One region of the Bacillus sp. iso_77 genome, then DNA from elsewhere that is predicted to be linked to it. Evidence: riboswitches for the same ligand, from Rfam matches in the RefSeq annotation. Region 1 holds a riboswitch; each other region holds the start of a gene.

Region 1 (3,282 bases):
CGGTGCATCCTCAAGCGTTGTACGAGATGGGAATTGATCCTCTAATGGCGCGCCAAGCATTTCTTCAATGACCTGCTTTGGATCTGTTTCTTTAATGAGGTGCGCCGCCACATCAGTTCCATTCTTCATCACAGTCAGTTCATCACAGATGTTGAAAATCTCCGGCATGCGATGCGAGATAAAAATGATGCCTGTGCCGTTCTTTTTCAATTGATGAATCATTGAGAATAACTTGCTTGTTTCTGCATGACTAAGTGGAGCGGTTGGTTCATCTAAAATTAAAATGCTGCATTTGATCGACACAGCCTTGGCAATGAGCACCATTTGTTTTTCTGCCAGTGTCAAATCACTCACAAGACGCTTCGTTGAGATGTCAATGTCCATCTCTTGTAACAGCTGTGCTGCCTTGCGGTGAATCTCTTTCCAACAGACGAATGGTTTTTTCTCCATTTCATGAATCATCATATTTTCGCCAACACTTAAATAAGGCACGAGAGCTGTATCCACTTCTTGATGGACGGTCTGCACACCGTATGAGGCCGCATCCTTCGGTGTATGAATGGTCGCCGCCTCGCCATTGATGTGGATGGTTCCTTCAAAATGTGAATGAGCACCAGAGAGAACTTTCATTAACGTTGACTTCCCAGCGCCGTTCGCCCCAATCAGGGCATGGACTGTGCCTTTTTTTAATGTGAAATTTGCTTGATCTAACGCTTTGACTCCTGGGAATTCAATCGAAATGTTTTTCATATGAACAAGCGGCGTTGTCATAGGTGTCCTCCTTCTCTCCTGATCGTCAATTGAAAAACGAAACACCCTCTATGAAAAGAGAGTGCACGTTGTTTATTTTGCATAATGCTTCTTCAAGGTCTTCATCCAGTCTTCTTCAAAAGCAGTCGATGATCCGAATCCTTTTACTTCATCTGCAAGATTGACCATATTGATGGCCTTTCCTGCATCCTGAAGCTGCTTTTGTGAAATGAGAGAGGCCTCAAGGTCATAGGAAGATGGCGTTTTCTCGCCAGCTAGTTTCTTCGCAAGAATCCTTACGTCGATTGCGCCAATGAGCTTCGGATCGACAGCGGCAGTGTACTTCCAAGGGCTGTCTTTCGCAGTCATTTCTTGCAGATCGGCATTAGACACATCAATACCGTATATTTTCACTTCGGTTCTTCCTGCTTCTTTTAAAGCTCTTGCGGCACCAATCGCAAATGCATCCCACGTGGCAAAAATCGCATCCAGTTTACCCTTTGGATATTTATTTAGCATAGCCGCAACCGCATTTTGTGTTTGAACTGATGTATCAGAGGCCGCAACGCCAAATCGGTCAAGTTCCTTGATTCCTGTATGCTGTTTGAGCGTTTCTTGGTACACCTTGTTTCGTCTCACCATTGGAGGGAATCCGTCTACCCAAAGATACGCAATATTTGCTTTCCCTTTAAAATCAGCCACGAGTGCATCTAATGATTTTTTCGCTAATTGCTCGTCATCTTGAGACGTCACTGTGACCCCTTTGATGTCCTTCAGCTTCGGATTTGAATCAAACGCCACAACTGGAATGCCTTTCGCTGTGATCTTCTTCACATCAGCGACTGTCGCCTCATCATCCCCATGAGAGATGATAAAGCCATCATAGTTTTCTTCTAGTGCTTGAGAAATGGCATCATGAAACTTCGCCGTATCACCATTTGCCGTGTAGACATCTACTGTAAAGCCTAGCGCTTCACCTTCTGCCTTCGTTCCTGCTAAAAACTGAGCAGTATGATCGTCCCCGCCAATTTTACGGATGACTTTAATTTTTGCTCCCTGTCCTTTTGCAAATCGCTTCGGGACATTGTCAAAGGAGACCTTTTCGTTTGCACTAGCCTTTGAGCCTGCGCTTGATCCCGTACCGCAACCAGATAATAGCACGGTCAGGACCGTCAATAATACAAGAGATGATGTCCAATATTTACGTTTCATTGCTGTTCCTCCTCAAGTTGTTTTATTTTTCACATCGGAAAACTAGGTAAAGAAGTGGAAATATGCCTGTGAACCCAGTCTTTTGATTCTAAAAAAAGAGATCAAAAAAAGCCTCTCTTGATAAAGAGAGGCTTGATCACCGTTGCATGAAACATGTATCGGGAAGTCTTCCTCTCTTATCTGTCAAAGCTGTAACAGCTTTGCAGGAATTAGCACCAATTTCTTAAATAGAAACGGTTGCTGGGCGTCATAGGGCCAGTCCCTCTGCCTCTCTTGATAAGAGATCCGTTATGAAATTTGTTTTAGTTGAAATGTCTTCTTTACTTTAATGTGATGTCTCATCAATGTCAATGACTTTTTTGAAAATTTCTAAAATGATCATTTGCACCGAATGCCTTGTTTAACTGCCGATGATTTTCTTAGCAGGTGATGATGCCTTAAGACGGAAATCATATTTTTTCTCATTCACAAATTGGGGATTGAGGTGTGCTGATCCTTTATCTTGACCGCTTTTCGAGCGATACGTTTTGTAGCCTTCCAGCCATTTCCCGCGCCATACCCACTGTGAGGCTTTTGCACCTTTGCGGTCATCGTAGACATTCTTTTGGAATGTATTCTTCTTGTTCACTTCGTAAAGATTCACGACTAAGTAATGCGAAGCACTGGCTGTCATGATATTATTCGTGATTCGATTGTTCACCGATTGATATTGCATGAGCAATTGACCGCCTTCTAAGCCGGCTGTGTCATTTTTGTACAAAATGTTATGGGAGATGGTCGTGTTTGTGGTTCCGCCCCGCTTCTTGTCATAGCCGCCGATGGAGATGCCTGTATAACGATTTAAATATACTTGATTGTGCTCAATGCGAATGCGTTCGGCCATCTTCCCTTTATGTTCACTTGTGACCTCAATCCCAAGGTCATTATGATGGCTGATGTTATGATCAATCACGATGTCTTTCCCGCCATCCACATAGATTCCTCCTGCGGAGATGTCCTTGCCGTACGCTGGATTCCCAACACTCGTAATCTCATAAACTTTGTTTCTAGATACGACACCATTTCGCACTTGATCATACTTTTTAGAAGGTGCGACATTCTCAAAACCAATTAAATCAATCCCGATATTGTCCGTATGCCGGACTGTATTATGTGTCACGCGGAATTTTTTCACGTTTCCGTTTAGCACAAGGGCTTCACTAAAACCTAGCTTTAACTTTTCCACAGTGTTTCCTTTGATTTCGATGTCTTCAATGGCTGCAGGTGCTTTCGTTCCATAGACCGCAATGCCATGAGCATTCCCATTTTGATGTGTCGTCT
Region 2 (3,282 bases), 770 kb from region 1:
GATGAACGATGAGACGATTCATTTGCTTAATTAACTCTTCCTGCTCAGTAGTTTCGGACAATGGACGGTGATTAAATACACCAACAAACCCACACATATTATTGCCTCCACGTTATGTTATTTCTTAAAAGTAGACCTATAATTAGACAGTATTTTGTCCAATTTTGTTTCACATTTTTACGCTTTTTGTAGAATTTTTTTTAATCAAAAGGAAAACCGCTTAAAATAAGCGGTTTTGTATGTTGTTATTCTCCTAATGCTTCCTTGCGAAGCGTGTCGGCTTTATCCGTTTTTTCCCATGGAAGATCCAAGTCATGACGGCCAAAGTGTCCGTATGCAGCGGTTTGTTTATAGATCGGACGACGTAAGTCAAGCATTTTAATAATGCCAGCTGGACGAAGATCAAAGTTTGCACGTACCACTTCAATTAATTTCTCTTCAGAGGCTTTTCCTGTTCCAAATGTATCAATTGAAATGGAGACAGGCTGTGCAACACCAATTGCATAAGCAAGCTGTACTTCACATGAATCTGCAAGACCAGCTGCTACGATGTTTTTCGCTACATAGCGAGCCGCATATGCTGCAGAACGGTCAACCTTCGTTGCATCCTTACCAGAGAAAGCACCGCCACCGTGACGAGCATACCCGCCATAAGTATCAACGATGATTTTACGTCCAGTTAAACCAGCATCCCCTTGAGGTCCACCGATAACAAAGCGGCCTGTTGGGTTGATGAAGTATTTTGTTTCTTCATCGATCAGTTCACTTGGAACGACAGGGCGGATGACATGCTCTTTTAAGTCGCTTTGAATTTGTTCAAGCGTCACTTCTGGTGCATGCTGTGTAGAAATAACCACCGTATCAATACGAACTGGTTTGTTTTGTTCATCATATTCAACTGTTACTTGAGTTTTTCCGTCTGGACGAAGGTATGCAAGTGTTTCATTCTTGCGTACTTCTGTTAAACGGCGAGATAATTTATGTGCAAGAGAAATCGGCAGTGGCATAAGCTCTTCAGTTTCGTTGTTTGCAAAACCAAACATCAGACCTTGGTCACCTGCACCGATTGCATCAATTTCTTCTTCAGTCATTGTTCCTTCACGTGCTTCAAGCGCTTTGTCTACACCTTGCGCAATATCAGCAGACTGTTCATCAATTGATGTAAGAACCGCACATGTTTCCGCATCAAAACCATATTTCGCACGTGTGTAGCCAATTTCCTTAATCGTGTCACGCACCGTCTTTGGAATGTCGACATAAGTAGACGTTGTAATCTCACCGCTTACTAATACGAGACCGGTTGTTACAGAAGTTTCACAGGCAACACGTGCATTTGGATCTTTCTTTAAAATTTCATCCAAAATGCTGTCTGAAATTTGATCACAGATTTTATCTGGATGTCCTTCGGTCACTGATTCTGAAGTAAATAAACGACGATTTTGACTCATAATGGCTATTTCCTCCTGTACAAGACCACATCATCCCAAGATGAGGCCTCCAATATGATACGGAACTCGTTCCCTCTTATATTTCAACATGTTTATATTAGAGATGTTATTGGCAATTTGTTCATATGATATCCCAAAAATAAAAAAACCATTTCCTTCATTGCGAGGAAAGGGTCTGAGATCGCATGCCTTTCACTCTTATCGCTCAAGGTGTTCTTGTACCTTGCATCAGGTTAGCACCTTGGTTTCTCAGCATGTTCATGCCTTTTTCATAAGAAACCGGTTGCTGGGCTTCATCGGGCCTGTCCCTCCACCAACTCGGGATAAGAGTATCCGTTCAATAAGATATCTTATCTTAAACCCTTGCGTCATGTCAATGGTTCATAGGAATTATCTCCCCTTTTTTTCACCTCATCATTAGCATCACCAAAAAGCATATTTTCATAGCAGAAATGAAAAAACACACACAAAAATGTTTAAATAGTATAGACTATTATTATCAATGTGTTATACTAATCAAAACAAACAAATTCAACGGTAAAGGAAGGGTTTTTTTATGAACTCAGTGGATTTAAAAGAAGATTTGCAGTCATTGCTCTCATTAGAAAATACGCACCAAAATTTATCTGTTCCGAAACTTGTTGAAAAGATTTTGGCACGTAATGAAGGCGTTTTAACTTCAACTGGTGCTGTCCGCGCCACAACGGGTGCCTACACTGGACGTTCGCCTAAAGATAAATTCATCGTAAAAGAAGAAAACTCTGAACATAAAATTGATTGGGGTCAAGTCAATCAGCCGATCTCGAAAGAGGCATTTGATCGTTTATATACAAAGGTTGTGTCATACTTAAAAGAACGTGATGAACTATTTGTCTTTGATGGTTTTGCAGGTGCTGACGAAAAATACCGTATGCCAATTACAGTTGTAAATGAATTCGCTTGGCACAATCTCTTTGCAAAGCAGCTATTCATCAGACCTGATGGATCAACACCATCATCAAACGAAAAACCTTTCACCATCTTATCTGCACCTCACTTTAAAGCAGATCCTGAAACAGATGGCACAAACTCTGAAACGTTTATTATCGTTTCTTTTGAAAAACGGACGATTCTGATCGGTGGAACAGAATATGCAGGAGAGATGAAAAAATCCATTTTCTCTGTTATGAACTACCTGCTTCCTGAACAAGATATTTTATCAATGCACTGCTCTGCTAACGTCGGTCAAGAAGGCGATGTTGCTTTATTTTTCGGCCTTTCAGGTACTGGAAAAACGACGCTTTCTGCAAGTGCAAGCCGCAAGCTGATTGGAGACGATGAGCATGGCTGGTCTAACACAGGTGTCTTCAATATTGAAGGCGGATGCTATGCAAAATGTGTGAACTTAAGTGAAGAAAAAGAACCACAAATTTACAAAGCCATCAGCTTCGGATCAGTGCTTGAAAATGTAGTACTTGATGAAGAAACACGTGAAGCAGATTATGATGACACATTCTTTACTGAAAATACACGTGCGGCTTACCCAATCGAAATGATTGATAACATCGTGAAACCAAGTATTGCAGGTCACCCATCTGCCATCGTCTTTTTAACAGCTGATGCATTCGGCGTTTTACCTCCAATCAGCCGTTTAACGAAAGAACAAGCCATGTACCACTTCTTGAGCGGTTACACAAGTAAATTAGCGGGAACTGAGCGTGGCGTGACGTCACCAGAAACAACGTTCTCTACTTGCTTTGGTTCACCATTCTTACCACTTCCTGCTCATGTCTATGCTGAAATGCTTGGTAAAAAAATCGATGAGCACGGCGCAAAAGTATTCCTTGTGAATACA
Region 3 (3,282 bases), 1.5 Mb from region 1:
TAACGGTCGGTTGCTGTTGGGGTCAAAAGGCCAAATCCCTCGCCCAACTCTCGATAAGAGAAATCAATATGTAATTGTTTCATGTCTGCTTGCATTTCTTAATTCTAGATATTATCAGAGCTGCAGTTCACATGTCAATCTTTTTTCAAAATTGCTTTACAATTCATAAAACAATCCATTACAGTGATTGTATTGTCACGTAACTTGAATAGAAGGTGAAAAAATGGAATTCCAGCAATCGGATGTATTGAAACATTTACCGAAACAATTTTTTGCGTCGCTTGTACAAAAAGTACAGAAAAAAGTGCAGGAAGGGGCAGATGTGATTAATTTAGGTCAAGGAAATCCTGATCAGCCCACTCCTCCACATATTGTGAAAGCGATGCAGGAAGCGGTAGCAAAACCTGAAAATCATCAATACTCCTCATTCCGCGGGACAGCGAAACTAAAAAAAGCTGCAGCTGCTTTTTATGAAAGAGAATATGGCGTCACGCTTGACCCAAAGACAGAGATTGCCATCTTATTTGGAGGGAAAGCGGGACTAGTCGAATTGCCGCAATGTTTACTGAATCCAGGTGATACGCTGCTTGTTCCAGATCCGGGCTATCCTGATTACTGGTCAGGCGCTGTGCTTGCCGGAGCTCGCATGGTCACAATGCCTCTTCTTGAACAAAATGATTTTTTACCTGACTACCACAAATTGTCAGAGCAGGATAAGAATCAAGCAAAATTGATGTACTTAAATTACCCAAATAATCCGACTGGTGCGACTGCAACCCGGACATTTTTTGAAGATACTGTTGCGTTTGCGAATGAAAATAAGATGTGTGTAGTCCATGATTTTGCATATGGCGGCATAGGATTTGACGGCGAAAAGCCCCTTAGTTTCCTGCAAATAGACGGAGCAAAAGAGACAGGTATTGAAATCTATACATTGTCCAAAACGTATAATATGGCTGGTTGGAGAGTCGGTTTTGCAGCAGGGAATGCCTCTGTTATCGAAGCCATTGAGCTTTATCAGGATCACCTGTTTGTGTCACTGTTTAAAGCAACTCAAGATGCAGCAGCAGAAGCACTTTTAAGCGATCAAACGTGCGTACAAGTACAAAATGATCGGTACGAAAAAAGACGAAACACTTGGATTGCTGCATGCAAAGAGATTGGCTGGGACGTCAGTGCGCCAAAGGGCTCGTTTTTTGCTTGGTTAAAGGTGCCTGAAGGGTATACATCGGAAACTTTTTCTGATGTATTATTAGAAAAAGCACATGTTGTTGTTGCACCCGGGAATGGCTTTGGTGCTCACGGTGAAGGCTACGTCAGAGTCGGACTTTTAACAAGTGAGGAGCGGCTAAAGGAAGCCGCTGATCGTATCGCTGCCTTGCAGTTATTTGAAAAAAAGCCATTGACAACGTAAAAAAATGGTGCGATAATTCAGGCAATATTTAAGAAAATTGAATATTCTTATCAAGAGTAGGCAGAGGGACTAGCCCAATGAAGCCCGGCAACCGACTTCCATGAAGCACGGTGCTAATTCTTGCAGCAAGCGCTGAGAGATAAGATTCGGATGAATGAGACGAAACCTCTTTAACGCGCTGATCAAGCACTTAAAGAGGTTTTTTTATTGACCATATACAGGACGCAATCGAAAGGGGATTCCTAGTGAGTGAACTACTGGCAACATACGTACTAACACATCTAGAGGATGAACAAATAGACCGAAAAGCAGAGCAGATCGCACTTGGGTTAACGGTCGGGTCATGGACGGACTTGCCGCAGCTCAAAAAGGAGCAGCTGAAAAAACATAAAGGCCGTGTGGTGAGCGTAAAAGAACAGTCTCCCGCAAATGGTAGTCTGTATCAAACAGAGGTGACCATTGCTTATCCTGAGGCGAACTTTTCAGCTGATATACCAGCGGTGTTGACGACGATTTTTGGAAAGCTTTCACTGGATGGGAAAGTAAAGCTCGTCGATATCGAATTTTCGGAAAGGTTTAAAAGCTGTCTGCCAGGACCGGTATTTGGCATTGAGGGGATACGAAAGAAAGTAGGCGTGTTTGATCGGCCGCTATTGATGAGTATATTTAAAGGCGTGATCGGTCGTGATATGGAGGATTTAAAAGAACAGCTCCGCTTACAGGCTTTAGGTGGAGTAGACTTCATCAAAGATGATGAGATTTTATTTGAAAGCCCATTAGCCCCTTTTGAAGATCGAATCAAGGAAGGAAAAAAGATATTAAAAGAAACATATGAAGAGACAGGACATCGCACGCTTTATGCTGTTAATTTAACTGGTAGAACTTTTGATTTGAAAGATCGAGCAAGAAAGGCAGCCGAACTCGGGGCTGATGCGCTTTTATTCAACGTTTTTGCGTATGGACTTGATGTCATGCAAAGCTTGGCTGAAGATCCAGAGATCCCATTGCCGATCATGGCACATCCGGCAGTGAGCGGTGCAATGACATCATCTCCAGACTATGGATTCTCGCATTCTCTTCTTTTAGGCAAATTAAATCGATATGCTGGTGCTGATTTAAGTCTTTTTCCCTCTCCTTATGGATCAGTCGCCCTTCCGAAAAAAGATGCCATTGGCATTTTCGAAGCATGTGTGAAAGAGGATACAGTTCAACAAACATTTCCTGTCCCTTCAGCAGGCATTCACCCGGGAATGGTGCCGATCTTAATCAAAGATTTTGGACTTGATCATGTCATTAATGCAGGCGGGGGAATTCACGGACATCCGCGGGGAGCAATTGGAGGAGGGAAAGCCTTTCGTTCGATCATTGATGCGGTGGTCAAAAAAGAGTCTATCGAAGAAAAAGCATCAACTTGTCAAGACTTACAAGCAGCACTTGATCTTTGGGGAAGGGTAGCAGAATAAATGAAAAAACCAATTGTATGTTGTGATTTTGATGGTACGATTACGAAAAATGATAATATCATTCGCATCATGAAACAGTTTGCTCCGAAAGAATGGACGAAATGGAAGGATGGTGTTCTAGCAAAAGAGATCACGATCCAAGAAGGCGTCGGGCAGATGTTTCAGTTACTGACGAGTGATCAGAAAGAAGCCATTCGGTCATTTATTTTAGAGGATACAGAGATTCGTGAAGGATTTGAACAGTTTGTCGATGATGTCAAAAAAGCAGACATTCCTTTCTATGTACTCAGCGGCGGTATGGACTTTTTTGTCTATCCTATCCTTGAAGGGATTGTCGAACAAGAGAATATTTATTGTAACCATGCATCATTTAAAGAAGACCATATTCAAATTGAATGGCCGCAT

What was found. Region 1 has a riboswitch for S-adenosylmethionine ahead of AC0VYC_RS17945 (sugar ABC transporter substrate-binding protein). Riboswitches for the same ligand answer to the same signal wherever they lie in the genome.
Region 2: it holds a riboswitch for S-adenosylmethionine, as region 1 does, so the genes downstream of both, metK (methionine adenosyltransferase) here and AC0VYC_RS17945 (sugar ABC transporter substrate-binding protein) in region 1, are expected to answer to the same signal.
Region 3: it holds a riboswitch for S-adenosylmethionine, as region 1 does, so the genes downstream of both, mtnW (2,3-diketo-5-methylthiopentyl-1-phosphate enolase) here and AC0VYC_RS17945 (sugar ABC transporter substrate-binding protein) in region 1, are expected to answer to the same signal.

What each region holds. Positions count from the first base shown of each region.
Region 1 covers NZ_CM149683.1:3,481,144-3,484,425, forward strand. Annotated here, with positions in the region: gene AC0VYC_RS17940 (sugar ABC transporter ATP-binding protein) at 1-771, opposite strand, end outside; gene AC0VYC_RS17945 (sugar ABC transporter substrate-binding protein) at 844-1,962, opposite strand; SAM riboswitch class I at 2,136-2,245, opposite strand; gene AC0VYC_RS17950 (right-handed parallel beta-helix repeat-containing protein) at 2,363-3,282, opposite strand, start outside.
Region 2 covers NZ_CM149683.1:2,710,675-2,713,956, forward strand. Annotated here, with positions in the region: gene asnB (asparagine synthase (glutamine-hydrolyzing)) at 1-97, opposite strand, end outside; gene metK (methionine adenosyltransferase) at 246-1,448, opposite strand; SAM riboswitch class I at 1,644-1,778, opposite strand; gene pckA (phosphoenolpyruvate carboxykinase (ATP)) at 2,005-3,282, shown strand, end outside.
Region 3 covers NZ_CM149683.1:1,282,444-1,285,725, forward strand. Annotated here, with positions in the region: gene AC0VYC_RS06500 (pyridoxal phosphate-dependent aminotransferase) at 224-1,414, shown strand; SAM riboswitch class I at 1,459-1,560, shown strand; gene mtnW (2,3-diketo-5-methylthiopentyl-1-phosphate enolase) at 1,660-2,877, shown strand; gene AC0VYC_RS06510 (2-hydroxy-3-keto-5-methylthiopentenyl-1-phosphate phosphatase) at 2,878-3,282, shown strand, end outside.